Linked DNA regions of Thermocoleostomius sinensis A174. Each later gene encodes a partner of the first gene's protein in a complex. Links are inferred from orthologs where the notes say so. Each region holds a gene or a part of one and is shown on either strand. Other genes may lie near its edges. The genes, in order: hisF and hisH.

Evidence for each region.
Region 2: the proteins of hisF (region 1) and hisH are in contact, whole or in part, in a crystal structure (PDB 6RU0), measured with the Thermotoga maritima proteins. The link is inferred for Thermocoleostomius sinensis A174 from one-to-one orthologs. Residues at the interface, in WP_004080486.1 of Thermotoga maritima: Met1, Leu2, Ala3, Arg5, Ser40, Glu41, Asp45, Glu46, Ala70, Glu71, Ile73, Asp74, Ile75, Pro76, Phe77, Asp98, Lys99, Ser122, Gln123, Glu161, Thr195, Leu196, Asn247, Arg249, Glu251; in WP_004080484.1 of Thermotoga maritima: Asn15, Arg18, Arg22, Arg117, Leu118, Pro119, His120, Met121, Gly122, Trp123, Asn124, Asn134, Gly135, Tyr136, Tyr138, Val140, Tyr158, Glu180, Lys181, Ser182, Ser183, Lys184, Ile185.

Annotation. Positions count from the first base shown.
Region 1 is NZ_CP113797.1:482,504-489,849, forward strand. What follows is about bases 158-2,913. They hold hisF (imidazole glycerol phosphate synthase subunit HisF), read right to left. Parts: upstream 2,055-2,913; coding sequence 1,260-2,054; downstream 158-1,259. Other genes in these bases: OXH18_RS02035 (hypothetical protein), read right to left, coding at 557-811; OXH18_RS02040 (hypothetical protein), read left to right, coding at 1,013-1,162; OXH18_RS02050 (hypothetical protein), read left to right, coding at 2,089-2,274; petP (cytochrome b6f subunit PetP), read left to right, coding at 2,286-2,480; OXH18_RS02060 (Get3/ArsA fold putative tail anchor-mediating ATPase NosAFP), read left to right, coding at 2,781-2,913. Outside these bases: more of OXH18_RS02060, read left to right, coding at 2,914-3,878; OXH18_RS02065 (M16 family metallopeptidase), read left to right, coding at 3,967-5,556; OXH18_RS02070 (M16 family metallopeptidase), read left to right, coding at 5,573-7,093.
Region 2 is NZ_CP113797.1:3,015,633-3,022,989, forward strand. The notes cover bases 3,150-5,916. They hold hisH (imidazole glycerol phosphate synthase subunit HisH), read left to right. Parts: upstream 3,150-4,091; coding sequence 4,092-4,742; downstream 4,743-5,916. Other genes in these bases: OXH18_RS13015 (PBP1A family penicillin-binding protein), read left to right, coding at 3,150-3,959; rsmD (16S rRNA (guanine(966)-N(2))-methyltransferase RsmD), read left to right, coding at 4,739-5,290; petG (cytochrome b6-f complex subunit V), read right to left, coding at 5,518-5,631. In the rest of the region: pilus motility taxis protein HmpF, read left to right, coding at 1-1,439; more of OXH18_RS13015, read left to right, coding at 1,575-3,149; OXH18_RS13035 (c-type cytochrome), read left to right, coding at 6,006-6,377; OXH18_RS13040 (CAP domain-containing protein), read right to left, coding at 6,386-7,249. UniProt on the Escherichia coli protein: IGPS catalyzes the conversion of PRFAR and glutamine to IGP, AICAR and glutamate. The HisH subunit catalyzes the hydrolysis of glutamine to glutamate and ammonia as part of the synthesis of IGP and AICAR.

The DNA.
Region 1 (7,346 bases):
TTGATGCTACAAATTGCACCTAACATTAGAACCTGGCTCAGTAATCACTCAGGTTTTAAAGGGTGCATCTCACTTTCGTATCTGTGTGGTTGTAACAGCCCTCATCCCCCTGCCCCTTCTCCCGAGGTTAAGAGAAGGGAAGTCAGAGAAAAATGACTCGGCTCAAATTAAAACCAATTCTTCCAGATCAAAGTCTCTCGCCCGGACTTGGGAGAGGAATGATTTAAGGTGAGGGCTTACACAACTGATGCACTTGATTCTAAGTAACTATTACGCTTCTCTCTCGACCACTTACAACCTTAAACAGGACACTTTGACGAACTGTTGCAAAACTAATTGCAAAACTAATTGCAAAAATGAATCGCCCGACCGATCGACCGAGCGATTTGCATCCAAAATGCTTCATCGTCATTGAGACACTAAGAGATGGCCGCTAGCCTAAAAATCACTAGGCAAAAAGTGCTAATTATCGAAATGTCGCAGGTAAAAGAATACCAAGAAAAATGATTCACTGCAAAATGGCTACGTTGGTTGACTAGCTGATTGAACCATTTGCTTAATTAGACATTGGGCGGGACGGAAAATCTGAAGGCACTTCAACAATCTCCTCAATCCAAACACCATCTAACGCTGCCCATTCAGTTGGACTGGGGATCTGATCAGAGAGATAGGCTCGTTGCGCCATCTCGGTCATGTAGCCGACATAGTGCCCCATCAGAAAATAGACTGCTACCAGTGCCGCTGCTGCCGATGAAACCAGAAATCCTGCTAGCATCAGCGAGAACTCTCGATGTTGAACAGCTTCCTGCATCAGATGCAGGGCCCATGCAACAAGACCAATGACTATGATCAGAATAAAGAACATTTTTAAATTGGTTTTTACGATTCGTAATGTTTACATATATTAACAGCTTCTCAGAATTCTGTCTGTAGGTTGATGTACCCACGGATAGACACAAACGAGTGCGAGAGGCATATTGTTGAAGAATTGCTTGAAACCCTTCAACTTAAGATGACAGCGATATTGACTGCTGCTGCCATTATTGCTCTATATCTAGAAATCTTTAACAACTCGATCGCTGCCTATAGTGTGTACGAAGAATGCAAAAAATTACAACGTCGTCTCATTGAAATTTCTTATCTGCGAGTTAATTGTGCCTAACTGTGCAATACAGGAGTATGTAGTGCAATTTAAACGTAAATCGTCACACACGACTCACAAAACTCCAGATCAATCGAGCAAGCAACGCTTCCTTGAACTAGGGCTGTTCAATCCAATCTGCACGATTCATCCGAACTGGAACTTGGTGTTCGAGCAAATAATCCTTAATTTGCGCAACAGTTAGCTGCCCATAGTGCAACAGCGAAGCTAGCAGCGCAGCCTCGGCTTTGCCCTCGGTCAACGCTTGATAAATGTGATGACAGTTGCCTGCTCCGCCCGAAGCAATCACTGGAATTTGCACATGTTCAGCGATCGTCCGAGTTAGATCTAAGTCATACCCTGCCTGTGTACCGTCAGCATCCATGCTTGTCACCAGCAATTCACCTGCACCGCGTTGTTCAACGTCTTTGGCCCAGGCAATCGCATCTATCCCCGTATTGTCTCGTCCACCTCGCACATACACATCCCAGCCAGGGTTTGTGGGGTCAGTCCGCCGCCGTGCATCAATGGCGATGACAATACATTGATTGCCAAACCGATCGCTGGCTCGATTGACCAATTCTGGATCGCGCACTGCCGCAGAATTGAGGCTCACCTTATCAGCCCCGGCTCGCAGTAATTGTTTGATCGTGTCCAATGACTGAATACCACCACCCACTGTCAGCGGAATGAATACCTGTTCAGCCGTGCGGTACACCACATCAATAATAATGTTGCGGTCTTCGTGGGTTGCTGTGATATCCAGAAATACAAGTTCGTCGGCTCCGGCATCGTTATATACCTGAGCTAGCTCGACCGGATCGCCCGCATCTCGCAAATCTACAAAATTAACGCCTTTGACAACACGACCCGACTTGACATCTAAACAAGGCAAAATGCGCTTCGCTAACATGACGACTGATGATGATTAGGTACTACTGAATCAGGTGAATTACAAATCAATTGCATTAGGACGGTTTTCAGATTACCCCAGTTTTTTCACTTTCTCAGTGTTCTTTTGGGAAATTCCCAAACGTCTGCTTAGAAATCTCAAAAACTCGATCGATCGATTGCGTAATCGCGTGCAATACACTGATACACTGTTGGGTGGTTTGTCCGTGGTTTGTCCATAGTTGGAGTGGTGATGGAAATAGGTCAAAAAGTTCGAGTGCGGCGTTTACGCGATCGCACTTCACAGGAAGTTGTTAAACGCCTGGGTAAAACAGGAATCATTCGAGAATTTAGAGTGGTCGATGGCAGTGGTCTAGGCATTGTCGTGAAGTTTGATGATAATTTCACGACCTGGTTTTTTGAGGATGAATTGGAAGTAATCGGTTAAAACCGATCCGATCGGGTGGGAAATCCCTCCTAACCATCCACGGCTAGCCGTATGAACAATGAAAAGGGGCATGAGCTAGGCGACGTGATGGAGTATGGAGTTGACTGAAGTGTTGACCCTTGTGGCGCTAATTCGGATGAGCCATGATGGTTAACTTAGTAAGCTCACTCGCCTTTAGATGAGCAAGGCAAGAGCTTGAGCAGTTACTCCATACCCAGCCTTTACATATAAGTTGATAGTTGCATCGCACTTGGTTTGAGCCTGTTCATACTGTTGACGTTTGGGGTAGAAGATCTAGAGATGGCACGAATTCTGACGTTTTTGGGGAAAGGCGGCACTGGTCGCACAACGGTGGCAATTGCGGCAGCTAAGCAATGTGCAGCCCAAGGCAATCGGGTGTTATTTGCCGGACAAGATCCTAGCCCTGCCCTCAGCTTGCTAGTGGGCGTGCCTCTCAGTGCCGAACCACAATCGATCGCGACCAATCTAGATGCAGTGCAACTTCAAAGCACAGTGCTGCTGGAACGTGCTTGGGAAGAGCTGAAGCAGCAGGAAGCCAAGTATTTGCGCACACCCATCTTAAAGAGCGTCTACGGCCAAGAGCTAAGTATTTTACCCGGCATGGATACGGCCCTTGCCCTCAATGCCATTCGCGAGTATGACAGCGGCGATCGCTATGACGTGATTGTGTATGACGGCAACGGCGACCAAGCCACCCTGCGGATGTTGGGAATGCCCGAAACCCTAAGCTGGTATTTCCGTCGCTTTCGCCAAGTGTTTCTTGATTCTGATCTAGGCAAGACAATTTCACCCTTTATTCAACCGATTTCTGCGGCGGTGCTCAATGTTAATTGGTCGGGTGATATTTTTTCGCAGCCTGCCGCCAATCAAGCCAGCACGATTGTTGACCAAGGCAAAGCCGCTCTGGCTGACCCCAATCGGGTTGCGGCCTATCTGGTGACAACGGCTGATGCGGGAGCGATCGCCACCGCCAAATACCTATGGGGCAGTGCACAACAGGTGGGCCTTACGGTCGGTGGTGTGTTGTTGAACCAGTCCGAAACTACGGAAGGGATGCGATCGGACTTTGCGCCGCTGTCAATTAACACCATTCCAACTCGCAGTGGCGACGAGTGGCAGCCGTTGATGCAGGCAATGCCCGATTTTACCAAAGCGGCACAAGCACCCAAGCCAATTACCATTAACGTTGCCGAACGAAAGGTCTCGCTGTTTTTACCCAGCTTCGATAAAAAACAGGTGAAATTAACCCAATCTGGACCAGAAGTAACCGTGGAAGCAGGGGATCAACGACGCAATATTGCATTACCGCCAGAACTGCGGGGAAAACAAGTAACAGGGGCCAAATTTCAAGACAATTACCTGATCATTTCGTTTTGACACCCAAATCTAAAATTCAAATGAACAATTCTGCCTCATTTGGCCGAAAAATCTTTATGCTGGATGGGTATTGCGTATAGCAGTTTCCATGCAACTCGATCGATTTTCTTTTTCAAGCCTGTTTCGATGGCAGCGTTGGCTTGCTGTGCTATTGGCGGTGGTTCTAGTTTGGAGCGGCATTCCAGCGGTGGCAATCGCTCAAACCCGACCACAACCCAGCATTCAACCCTACTTAGATGGCGTTGCCGATCGCATCACCGAATTCACCCTCAAAAATGGCATGAAGTTTATTGTCATGGAGCGACACCAAGCCCCTGTGGTGTCCTTTATGACCTATGTGAATGTGGGAGCAGCAGAAGAAGAACCTGGAAAAACCGGAGCCGCGCACTTCCTGGAGCACTTAGCCTTTAAGGGAACCACTCGCATTGGCACAACCAACTATGAAGCGGAACGGCCCTTACTCGATCGCCTCGATGAACTATTTGAGCAAATTCAGACTGCTAAAGCCGCTGGACAAACCGAGACAGTGGCAACGCTTCAGCAAGAGTTTGATCAGGTTCAAATTGAAGCAGCCAAGTATGTCAAGCAAAACGAATATGGTCAAATTGTCGAGCAATCCGGGGGTGTGGGACTTAATGCCACCACTTCAGCCGATGCGACGCGCTATTTCTACAGTTTTCCGGCCAATAAGCTAGAACTGTGGATGTCACTAGAGTCGGAACGCTTTTTAGAACCAGTGTTTCGCGAGTTTTACGAAGAAAAAGACGTAATTTTGGAAGAACGCCGCACTCGCACCGACAATTCACCGATCGGCAAAATGATCGAGGTCTTTCTGGAAACGGCGTTAGAAGGCCATCCCTATGGGCGTCCGGTGATTGGTTACGAAGAAGACATCCGCAACTTAACCCGGCAAGACATTCAAGATTTGTTTGACGCCCACTATACCCCCGATAATATTGTGGTTGCTGTGGTGGGAGATGTGCAGCCGAATCGAGTGAAACAGCTAGCTGAAGCGTATTTCGGGCGTTATCAAGCCCGCGATCGATCGCCTGCTCTCGACGTGCCGATGCTGCAACAGAATGCTCCTAAGGAAGTGACGCTAGAGTTTCCTTCGGAACCTTGGTATTTTGAAGGGTATTTGCGTCCAGGAATCGACAGTCCCGACAATGCCATTTATGATGTTATCTCCAGTTTGCTGGTGGGGGGACGCACCTCGCGGCTATATCGATCGCTGGTGGAACAGAAGCAAATTGCCCTCAACGTTGATTTCATTAGCAACTTTCCCGGTAATCGCTTCTCGAATGTGGTGTTGATGTATGCGCTGTCGGCTCCAGGACACACCCTGGACGAAATTGCCGATGCCTTTGCGGCTGAAATTGAACTCCTGAAGCGCGAACCTGTTTCAGCTCAGGAACTCGATCGGGTGAAAACGCAAACGCGGGCGGGTGTGCTGAAAGCATTGGCATCAAACCAGGGCATGGCAAGTTTGCTGGCAGAGTATGAAGCCAAAACCGGCAGTTGGCGCAATTTATTTGATGACCTAAAAACGGTGGAAGCCATCACCGCTCAGGACGTGCAGCGCGTGGCCCAAGACCTATTCCAGCCCACCAAGCTAACGATCGGTAAGCTCATTACCGCCAACACCTCACCTGTTAGTACCCCAACCCCCAATCCCTAATCCCTAACTCCGAATTATGCAAAGGTCAATTAGAAGTCAGCACTGGCTTCGCTACGGATTCATCACCCTCATAATCACGCTCGCGATTGGGCTAGGTCGATCGCCTGCCTTGGCTGTGACACCACGCCACTATACCGAGCTACAGTTACCGCCTGCCCCAGAAGTAACCCTGCCCGACTATACTCGCTATGAGTTAGACAACGGCATGAAAGTGTACTTGCTGGAAGATCATGAATTGCCGCTGGTTTACGGCTCAGCCATGATTTATACAGGCAGTCGATTGGAACCTGGCGAAGAAGCCGGACTGGCCAGTATCACAGGCGATGTCATGCGCAGCGGCGGCACGCAAGCCCATCCTCCTGATGTGCTGAATCAACTGCTGGAACAGCGAGCCGCTTCTGTGGAGACCAGCATTGATATCACCGCAGGCAGTGCCAGCTTCAGCGCCTTAACCGAAGATACTGAAGACGTGATGGGACTCTTTGCCGAGGTGTTGCGGCAACCTGCTTTTCCGCAAGATCGAATTGATCTGGCGAAAAACCAGTGGCGTGGATCGATCGCCCGTCGCAACGACAATCCTCAAAACATTGCCGATCGTGAGTTCCAAAAGCTAATTTACGGAGCCGACAGCCCCTACGCTCGCACGGTGGAGTATACGACGCTCGACAACATTTCGCGGGACGATGTGGTGAGTTTCTATCAACAATCGTTTCAGCCGCAAAACATCTTGCTGGGCATTGTGGGTGATTTCGACACTAACGCTATGAAGTCGTTGATTGAAGCTGAGTTTGGCGATTGGCGTTCTAGTGCCTATACAACTCCTCGACCAAACTTCAACCCACCGACGCAACTCATTTCTGCTCGTTCTGTGAATTCTGAAATTACTCAAGCGAAACAAGGGGGTATATTTTTTGTTGATCAACCACAACTCACCCAAAGCAGTGTGCAAATTGGTCACTTGGGCGGAAAATTCAATAGCCCGGACTATCCAGCCCTCTCGGTAATGAACGAAGTGATGAATGGATTAGGGGGACGGTTAGTGAATGAAGTGCGATCGCGCCAGGGCTTGGCCTACTCGGTGTATGCCTATTGGTCACCTCGGTTTGACTATGAAGGCATGTTTGTGGGAGGCGGACAAACGCGATCGGAAACGACCGTTCCATTCATTAAATCAACCCTGGCAGAAATTGAACAAATTCGCACTGCGCCTGTTACTGATGCTGAATTGGCCCGCGCCAAAGATTCGGTCTTAAATGCGTTCATTTTTAACTTCCAAACACCATCACAAATTTTGTCACGCATTATGCGCTATGACTATTATGGCTATCCTCAAGACTTTATCTTTCAGTATCAAAAACAAGTAGAAGCTACCACGATCGACGATGTGCAACGGGCGGCTCAAGCTAACTTAAACCCGGACAAGATTGTGACATTAGTGGTAGGCAGTGCTGCTGCTATCAACCCACCGTTGAGTAGCCTGACGCCCGATGCGCAAGTAACGCAAATTGATGTGACGATTCCACAAATGGGCGGCTAGGTCCTAATCCTGATTGGGGAACGCATAAGACAGCTTAAATCAATGGTCTGGACACGTGTATCCCGAATCGCCCTCATTCCCTAGCCCCTTCTCCCTTTTTGGGCGACGGGGAGCCAAATCAATGTCCCTTCTCAATGTAGTAGAGGAATTGAGGATGAGGGCTAAAACTGACAGCCTGGCGGGGGGTTCAGCATTTTACTGAAAACGGTCAAGATTTGATTGCGATCGTCGTAAATGTGCGAATTTTATCGTT
Region 2 (7,357 bases), 2.5 Mb from region 1 along the record:
GGAAAGAGTCGTTGACCTATCAAAGTCAGGAGCTTAATCGCCGGGAACTGGAAATGGAGACTCGACAGGAGCACCTGGAGCAATTGGCAGCAGAATTTGAGCAATTAGAACAGCAACGGCAGGAAGTGACTACGGCTCAGGCAGAACTCGATCGTTTAAGGGCAGACTATGAACGCAAAAGCCAAGAATTGGAAGGAGCTTGGGCCCAAATTCGCGGAGCAGAAATGCGACTAGAAGAACGCCAAACCCAGCTTCAACAGGCTTCAATTCTAAATGATGACCAAGCCCGCCAGCTTCAAGCACTGCTCGATCAAATTTCTGGAGCGATCGCGCCAACCCAGCCCATCCACGAACAGCTTCATACTTCGTTTGATCTGATAGCACAACAACAGCAATCGTTAGAGCAACACTGGCAACAACTAGAACAACATCGCCACGCCGCCGAGCAACTTCAAGCTGAGGCTGAGCGCCAAGCTCAAACCGTGCAGGATCGTTGGCAAGCCTGGCATCAAGCTGTTACCGCCCTAACTCAAACTCGCGCTAATCTGCAAACTCAGCAAGAGAGGCTGAACTTGAAGCAAGAGCAACGCCAAACTGTCATGCTGCGTTTGCAAACCCAAGAAGCTCTCTGTCAGCAACTGACGCAACTATTGGGTTCTTCCGACAAGACAGTGCTAGCGGAATTAGAAGCAATGCCTCTGGAGAACCTACAATCGATCGTCATAGACTTAGAACAGGAATTAGAGAAACTATCTCGGTTTGTCAGTAGTCAAGAAGAAGAGTTGAGCTTACAGCGACAAGATATTGAAAGTCTGCGCCATCAGATTCAGCAGTCCAGCGAGTACGATCGATTGCGTCTAGAAACTGAGCTAGCTGACGAACAGGATCGATACCAAATGCTCAATGAAACCTTGGTGGGGCAACGTCGGAATCTACTGGAGCGACAGACCATTTTGAAACATCACCAAACAGTTTTGTTGAGACGACACGGCCATTCGGCAGACATGCCTCCCTCAATTGATCTAGCGCCCGTGCTATCTCAAATCGAACAGTTACGGCAACAATTGTCAGAAGAATTACAACGTTTAAACCAAGAGATTCAGCAGCTGACACACTCCATTCAATCCCTACAATCTACATTGCAACAAGACGATCGGCAACTAGAGATTCAGCAGAATGAATTGCAACAGTTGGAACAACAAGTGCGATCGCAAGTGGCTGGAGTCGCGGATCTACGTGGGCGGATCACCGTCTACCAAGACAGCTTGCAGCCTTTTCAAGATCATCTCCAAGCCTTAAACGTCGAAGTGGAGGCGATTGCCAGTGTCATGACGCAATTTCAAGAAGCCAGAAATGCCCAACACCGGGCTATTCATGCAATGCAGGAAACGATTCAGCGGTTGATCAATCCTGTCGTAGCCGAGCTAGCCGCATCATAAAATTTCAGGGCAATCGTAGATACAGTCTGTAGAATGGTGCATAGCTAAGTTGAAAGTCAAGTTGAAAGTTAATTCAGGAATTTCATGTGCCTGAGTTGTAGCTTTTCCATCGAGTGATTCCTGCGTTAGTTGTGCATGTCCTCACCCCAACCTCCTAACCCATCTCCTGATCCAAAGCAGTCGCCAGAGCCTGTGCAATCGACTCATTTGCCGGGTTCACCTCATTCGACAGCGGGTCCTGCTCCGACTCCACCTTCCCCACCTGATTCGGTTTCCAAATCAACCGGATCGAAGACACTATTGGGAGCCATTACCCGAGCCGTCCAAACTGTGCGGGCCCGAGTGAATTTTTCTCAATTGCTACTTAAGCCAAATGCTAGAGTACCGGAGATTTGGGTACAGGATGCTGACGCTCCAAAAGCAGAAATTTATCCGTTATTAGGGGAATATTATAAGTTAGGGCGTAGCTCGCGATCGTGCGATATTGTTGTCCGTAATCCGGTCGTAAGTCAGGTTCACCTGTCGCTGACTCGAGACAAGCGGCAAGGTCGGGCCCCCTTTATTTTGCGAGATGAGAACTCAACTAATGGGATTTATCGGGGCAAGCGTCGCATCACAAAATTGGAATTACGCCACGGAGATGTCCTAACCCTTGGCCCACCGGAATTAGCAGCGGCAGTGCGACTTGAATACAACGACCCGCCCTCTTGGTACGTCAAAGCCGCTCGATATGGGCTATATGGCTTTACAGGGCTGACGGCTCTTACCGTGGCTTGGGTAGGGATGGAGTGGACGCGATTCAGTGTGACTCCGTTACCCACTTCCGTGCAGGGCCCTGTCATTGTGTTGGCACGAGATGAGGAAACGCCGCTGCGGCCGATCGAAACTCGGGCACATGTGGAATTGCGTAACCTAAGAGATTTTTCACCCTATCTCCCCAAAGCAGTGATTGCATCAGAAGATTCTCGCTATTACTGGCATTTGGGAGTTGATCCCCTTGGCATTTTGCGTGCTTCATTGACGAATCTTCGCGGTGGTGAAATTCGTGAAGGAGGCAGCACTGTCACTCAGCAACTCGCTCGCAGTATCTTTCGAGAGTATGTCGGCACGGAAGATTCGGCCGATCGCAAATTGCGAGAAGCTGTCGTCGCGCTCAAGCTGGAAACCTTTTACAGCAAAGACGACTTGATGCTGACCTATCTCAATCGGGTCTATTTGGGTAGTGGCAACTATGGATTTGAAGATGCCTCTCAGTTTTACTTTGGCAAGTCTGCTAGGGATCTTACTCTCGCTGAGGCGGCAACGCTGGTGGGAATTCTGCCAGCCCCCAATAACTTTAATCCAGTCCGAGACTACGACACAGCGGTAGAGTTGCGCGATCGAGTCATTAACCGCATGGTAGCTCAGGGCATGGTTAGTGCCGAAGAAGCCCAACGGGCTAGGCGATCGCGAATTGAGATTAATCCAACTGCGATTGAAGAACTAGAAAGTATCCGTGCCCCCTACTTCTACAACCATGTGTTTGCAGAGCTAGAAATGTTATTGGGTGACCAACTAGCACAAGAAGGCAATTTTATCGTTGAAAGCACAGTAGATCTAGCGATGCAGGCTGCCGCAGAGGCTTCGCTTGAAGCGAATGTGACATCCACAGGAACGGCCGTAGGAGTGTCGCAAGGCGCGATTGTGTCGCTAGACTCCAGTACGGGTGAAGTATTAGCCCTAGTGGGGGGGGTCAATTTCCAAGAAAGTCAGTTTAATCGAGCCACGCAAGCCCTACGACAGCCGGGATCAGCATTTAAGGTTTTTGCATTCGCAGCCGCCTTAGAACAGGGAATTTCTCCGGGGACTGCGTTTTCCTGTGCTCCATTAGAATGGGCAGGGCAATTTTTTGAAGGTTGTCGCTCTGGATCTGGAGCGCTAAACATGTACGATGGGTTAGCCTTGTCAGAGAATGTTGTAGCGCTGCGAATCGCTCAGGAAGTTGGGCTAGAGCGGGTAGTTCGCATGGCGCAACGGATGGGCATTCAGTCTGAACTCAATCCGGTTCCTGGTTTAGTGCTAGGACAAAGCGAAGTCACGGTGTTAGAACTGACAGGAGCCTACAGCGTTTTGGCTAACCAAGGTGTTCGCAACCGACCGCACACCATTGCGCGAATTTTAGATAGCAGCGATTGCGCCGACATTAACGATCGCAATACCTGCCGCATCATCTACGAATTTGGACAAAACGGTGAAGCGGACGTTCCAGTTCTTGATCCAGGGGTGGCAGACACTATGACGTCGTTGTTAAGGGGCGTGGTGCAAGGTGGAACGGGTAGCGCCGCCGCGATGGGGCTAGGGGAAGTCGGCAAAACGGGCACCACAAATGACAATGTGGATTCCTGGTTTGTGGGCTACGTTCCTCGTCAAACGATCGTGACAGGCATTTGGTTAGGCAATGATGACAATACCCCTACCGATGGCGGCAGTGGGATTGCGGCACAGCTTTGGCGCAGTTACATGTCACAAATTCTTCGGTAACGATAGTTGAATAACCTTGTAGTTCGCGGATTTGCTACGCTAGGGTTCAAATCTACTGTTTGTCGAACAGTAGAGTAGTTGATCTAGATTCAACCCAGATTTAACCAGAACTCAGAATAGGGACTTAAGAGCATGACCACGATCGCCGTAGTAGATTACGACATGGGCAATTTGCATTCTGCCTGCAAGGGGTTGCAGAAAGCTGGGGCTACGCCAATCGTAACGGATTCAATGCAGGAATTAGCCCAAGCCGATGCGGTGGTCTTGCCGGGTGTGGGAGCTTTTGATCCAGCCATTCAGCATCTGCGATCGCGTGACTTAATTCATCCGCTACAAGACATCATTGCCAGTGGTAAACCCTTCCTAGGAATTTGTTTGGGGTTACAAATCCTCTTAGACGGCAGCGAAGAGGGAGTTGAACCGGGTTTAGGCGTGATTGCTGGTATGGTGCGGCGATTTCGCCCTGAACCTCGCATCACCATTCCCCATATGGGTTGGAATCAACTACAGTTAACGCAGCCTACGCTCCCTTTGTGGCAGCAGCTTCCCCTTGATCCGTGGGTCTACTTTGTCCATTCCTACTACGCAGACCCAACTGATCCAGCAGTTCGATCGGCCGTGATTACACACGGTAGCCAAACAGTGACAGCGGCGATCGCCCGCCATAACCTCATGGCTGTGCAGTTCCATCCCGAAAAATCCTCAACCGCCGGACTGCAAATTTTGGCGAATTTTGTGGCGAGCGTGAAACAACACCAACTTGTCGGTGCAACGGCAACATGAGCCTACGGATTTATGGTAATCGCCAACTGAAAACTTTACCCGGTCAGGAAACTCGTCCAACAGCAGCGCGAGTTCGGGAAGCGCTGTTCAATATTTGGCAGGGGAGCATTGCCGAATGTCGTTGGCTCGATTTATGCACGGGAACCGGAGCAATGGGAGCCGAAGCTTTGTGTCGTGATGCGGCATTGGTGATTGGCATTGAGCAATCGGGACGAGCCTGTCACATTATCCAGCAAAATTGGCAGCGCGTCGCCCAACCCCATCAATTGTTTCAAGTCATTCGGGGAGACGTGATGCAGCGCCTACCCGATCTAGCCACCCAACTGAATCACCCCTTCGATCGCATTTACTTTGACCCGCCCTACGCCAGCGAGTTGTATCAACCGGTACTTGAAACGATCGCCCGTTGCCACCTACTCGCTCCAAGGGGCGAACTCGCGGTTGAACATAGCCCCGATCGTCCATTGCCCAAATTAATTGAGTCTTTAGAATGCTGCCGTCAAAAAAGCTATGGCAACACCGCATTGACATTCTACTGCGTTTGCTAAGCTCTGCCCCTCTTCACAACACCGCACAATTTCATTCTTGGAATAAACCAGAAACGGGCAAAACAGACCCTCAGAACAGCAATATTGCAAGATCAACGATTGCCATCCCTAAGCTGTCTGCTTGCCCATTCAGTGATTTGACTTGTTCAGCCCTCAACTTGTCATCAACTCTACTTCCGGCTGTGATTTAACCCATGAAGCAGAACCTGATAGCGAGAGCTTCAGGATTATGAATTAAGCTGGTTGCCCCGCTTGAACTGCATGTAGGCAGCGACGAACAAGCCTGCCAGCGTCACCGGAATCAAACCAAGCACAATTCCTGAAAGTAAGGGTTCTACCACAACACAACCTCCTTATCGCTGTTTGGATTGTATCAAATTCACAGACCTTACCCTTTTCGTTACACTTTGTAGCGTTCTATCATAATTAGTAGGAACCCTACGAGCGATCGTTATTTAGCAATTAAAGCTAAACGCTAGTAGCTTGAGTGCTCAATTGGTCTCACTTCCAGGCAACTGCTTCTGTTGTACCTTTCCTCGGTAACTGATTGTAGAAACCATGAATTGAATTGAAAAGCTTAAATTTTGCTTATGGACAACGTGAAGTAAGTTAAATTCCTGAAGTATATTGTTAAGCGAAACGTCATTCCACGGTTTGGGCTTTGACTAAGGAACTTTTGGACAAACGCGTTATCACCTCTCACATCACCGATTCTATGGATACTTCACTGCCAAAGGAGAATGCCAACAGAAGGGCCATTGTTGTGGCACTGGCAGTGTTACTGGTGAGTTTTCTGGTATTTGTCGGCATTTATCAGATTCGGCACTCTGATCCCTATGTTCAAAGCGTCTTGTCATTGGGTGGTGATGCGAGCCGAGGGCAGGTAATTTTTCAGCAAAACTGTTCTGTTTGTCATGGTCTCAATGCGGATGGACGGGTGGGGCCTAGCCTGCACCACGTGGCATCTCGCAAATCAAGAATTGGATTGATTCATCAAGTCACAAGCGGCAAAACTCCTCCCATGCCCCAATTTCAGCCGACAGCAGAAGATATGGCTGATTTGTTAGAGTACTTAGAAAGTTTGTAATTCGCTCCTTAGCGATCTAGCTTTCTAAAAAACGACTGCTGCTGGCGACTACGATCGCGACTGTTAGTTCCACGGCTAGGCTGGATTGTTAGGGCTGGTGTGCCAAATGACTCAGCCCAATAGTGATAGGATGTAATCCGACCTGGATCGGGATCTAGATAAAAATACCCCACGCCGATTTCTTGGACTTGCACCGACAGCATATTATCTCGATGACCAGGGCTATTCATCCAGCCTTGAATGACACGATCAGGAGTGGCATACCCGATCGCTAAATTTTCGGCGGCACTGGAAAAATCATAGCCAGTGGCTAGAATTCGCTGTTGCCAAGTAGAGCCGTCTGCCCCCGTGTGGCTAAAAAAATCTTGCGTGGCCATAGCCTTAGTATAGGTTTGAGCCGATCGAGAAAGCTGAGTATTCAGCGCCAGCGGATGAAGCCCCCGCTCTCGACGTAGAGCGTTTGTTTGCTGAACCACTTGATAGGTAAAACTTGTTGTAGATGTGGGACGCGCTGCTAGCTTCAGGCGATAGCGAGTGCGTTGATTAGCTCTAGCAAACACGCGAATAAAGTAGGTCCCTGGCTCTAATCCCTGAATATTGATTGTTTCTTTTTGACGATCGGGCGCTCTAGAACTGGCAACGACTTCACCAAGTTCTGGCTGTCCATTGCGATTCCAGTCACGAAGTAACTCAACATCGGTATTGGATTTTAGACCCCTTAGTCGCAATTCGAAATGGCTTCGCTTCTTTAAGCGCAATCGATAATACTGCTCTAAGTCTAGACCCCGCAAGCGGTCTTTAACAGTTTGAAATTTTGAAGAAATTGCAATGGGGTTTGCTCGATCGAGCGGCGTTCTTGCATCAGGTAGCATGACATTACCTCAGAATTACAGCCCTCAACTCTGTTCAGCAAACTCTGCTCAGGATTCTGTTTACTGGGAAACTCCGGTAAGAGACATCAGTAAGCCCTCGCATCAATG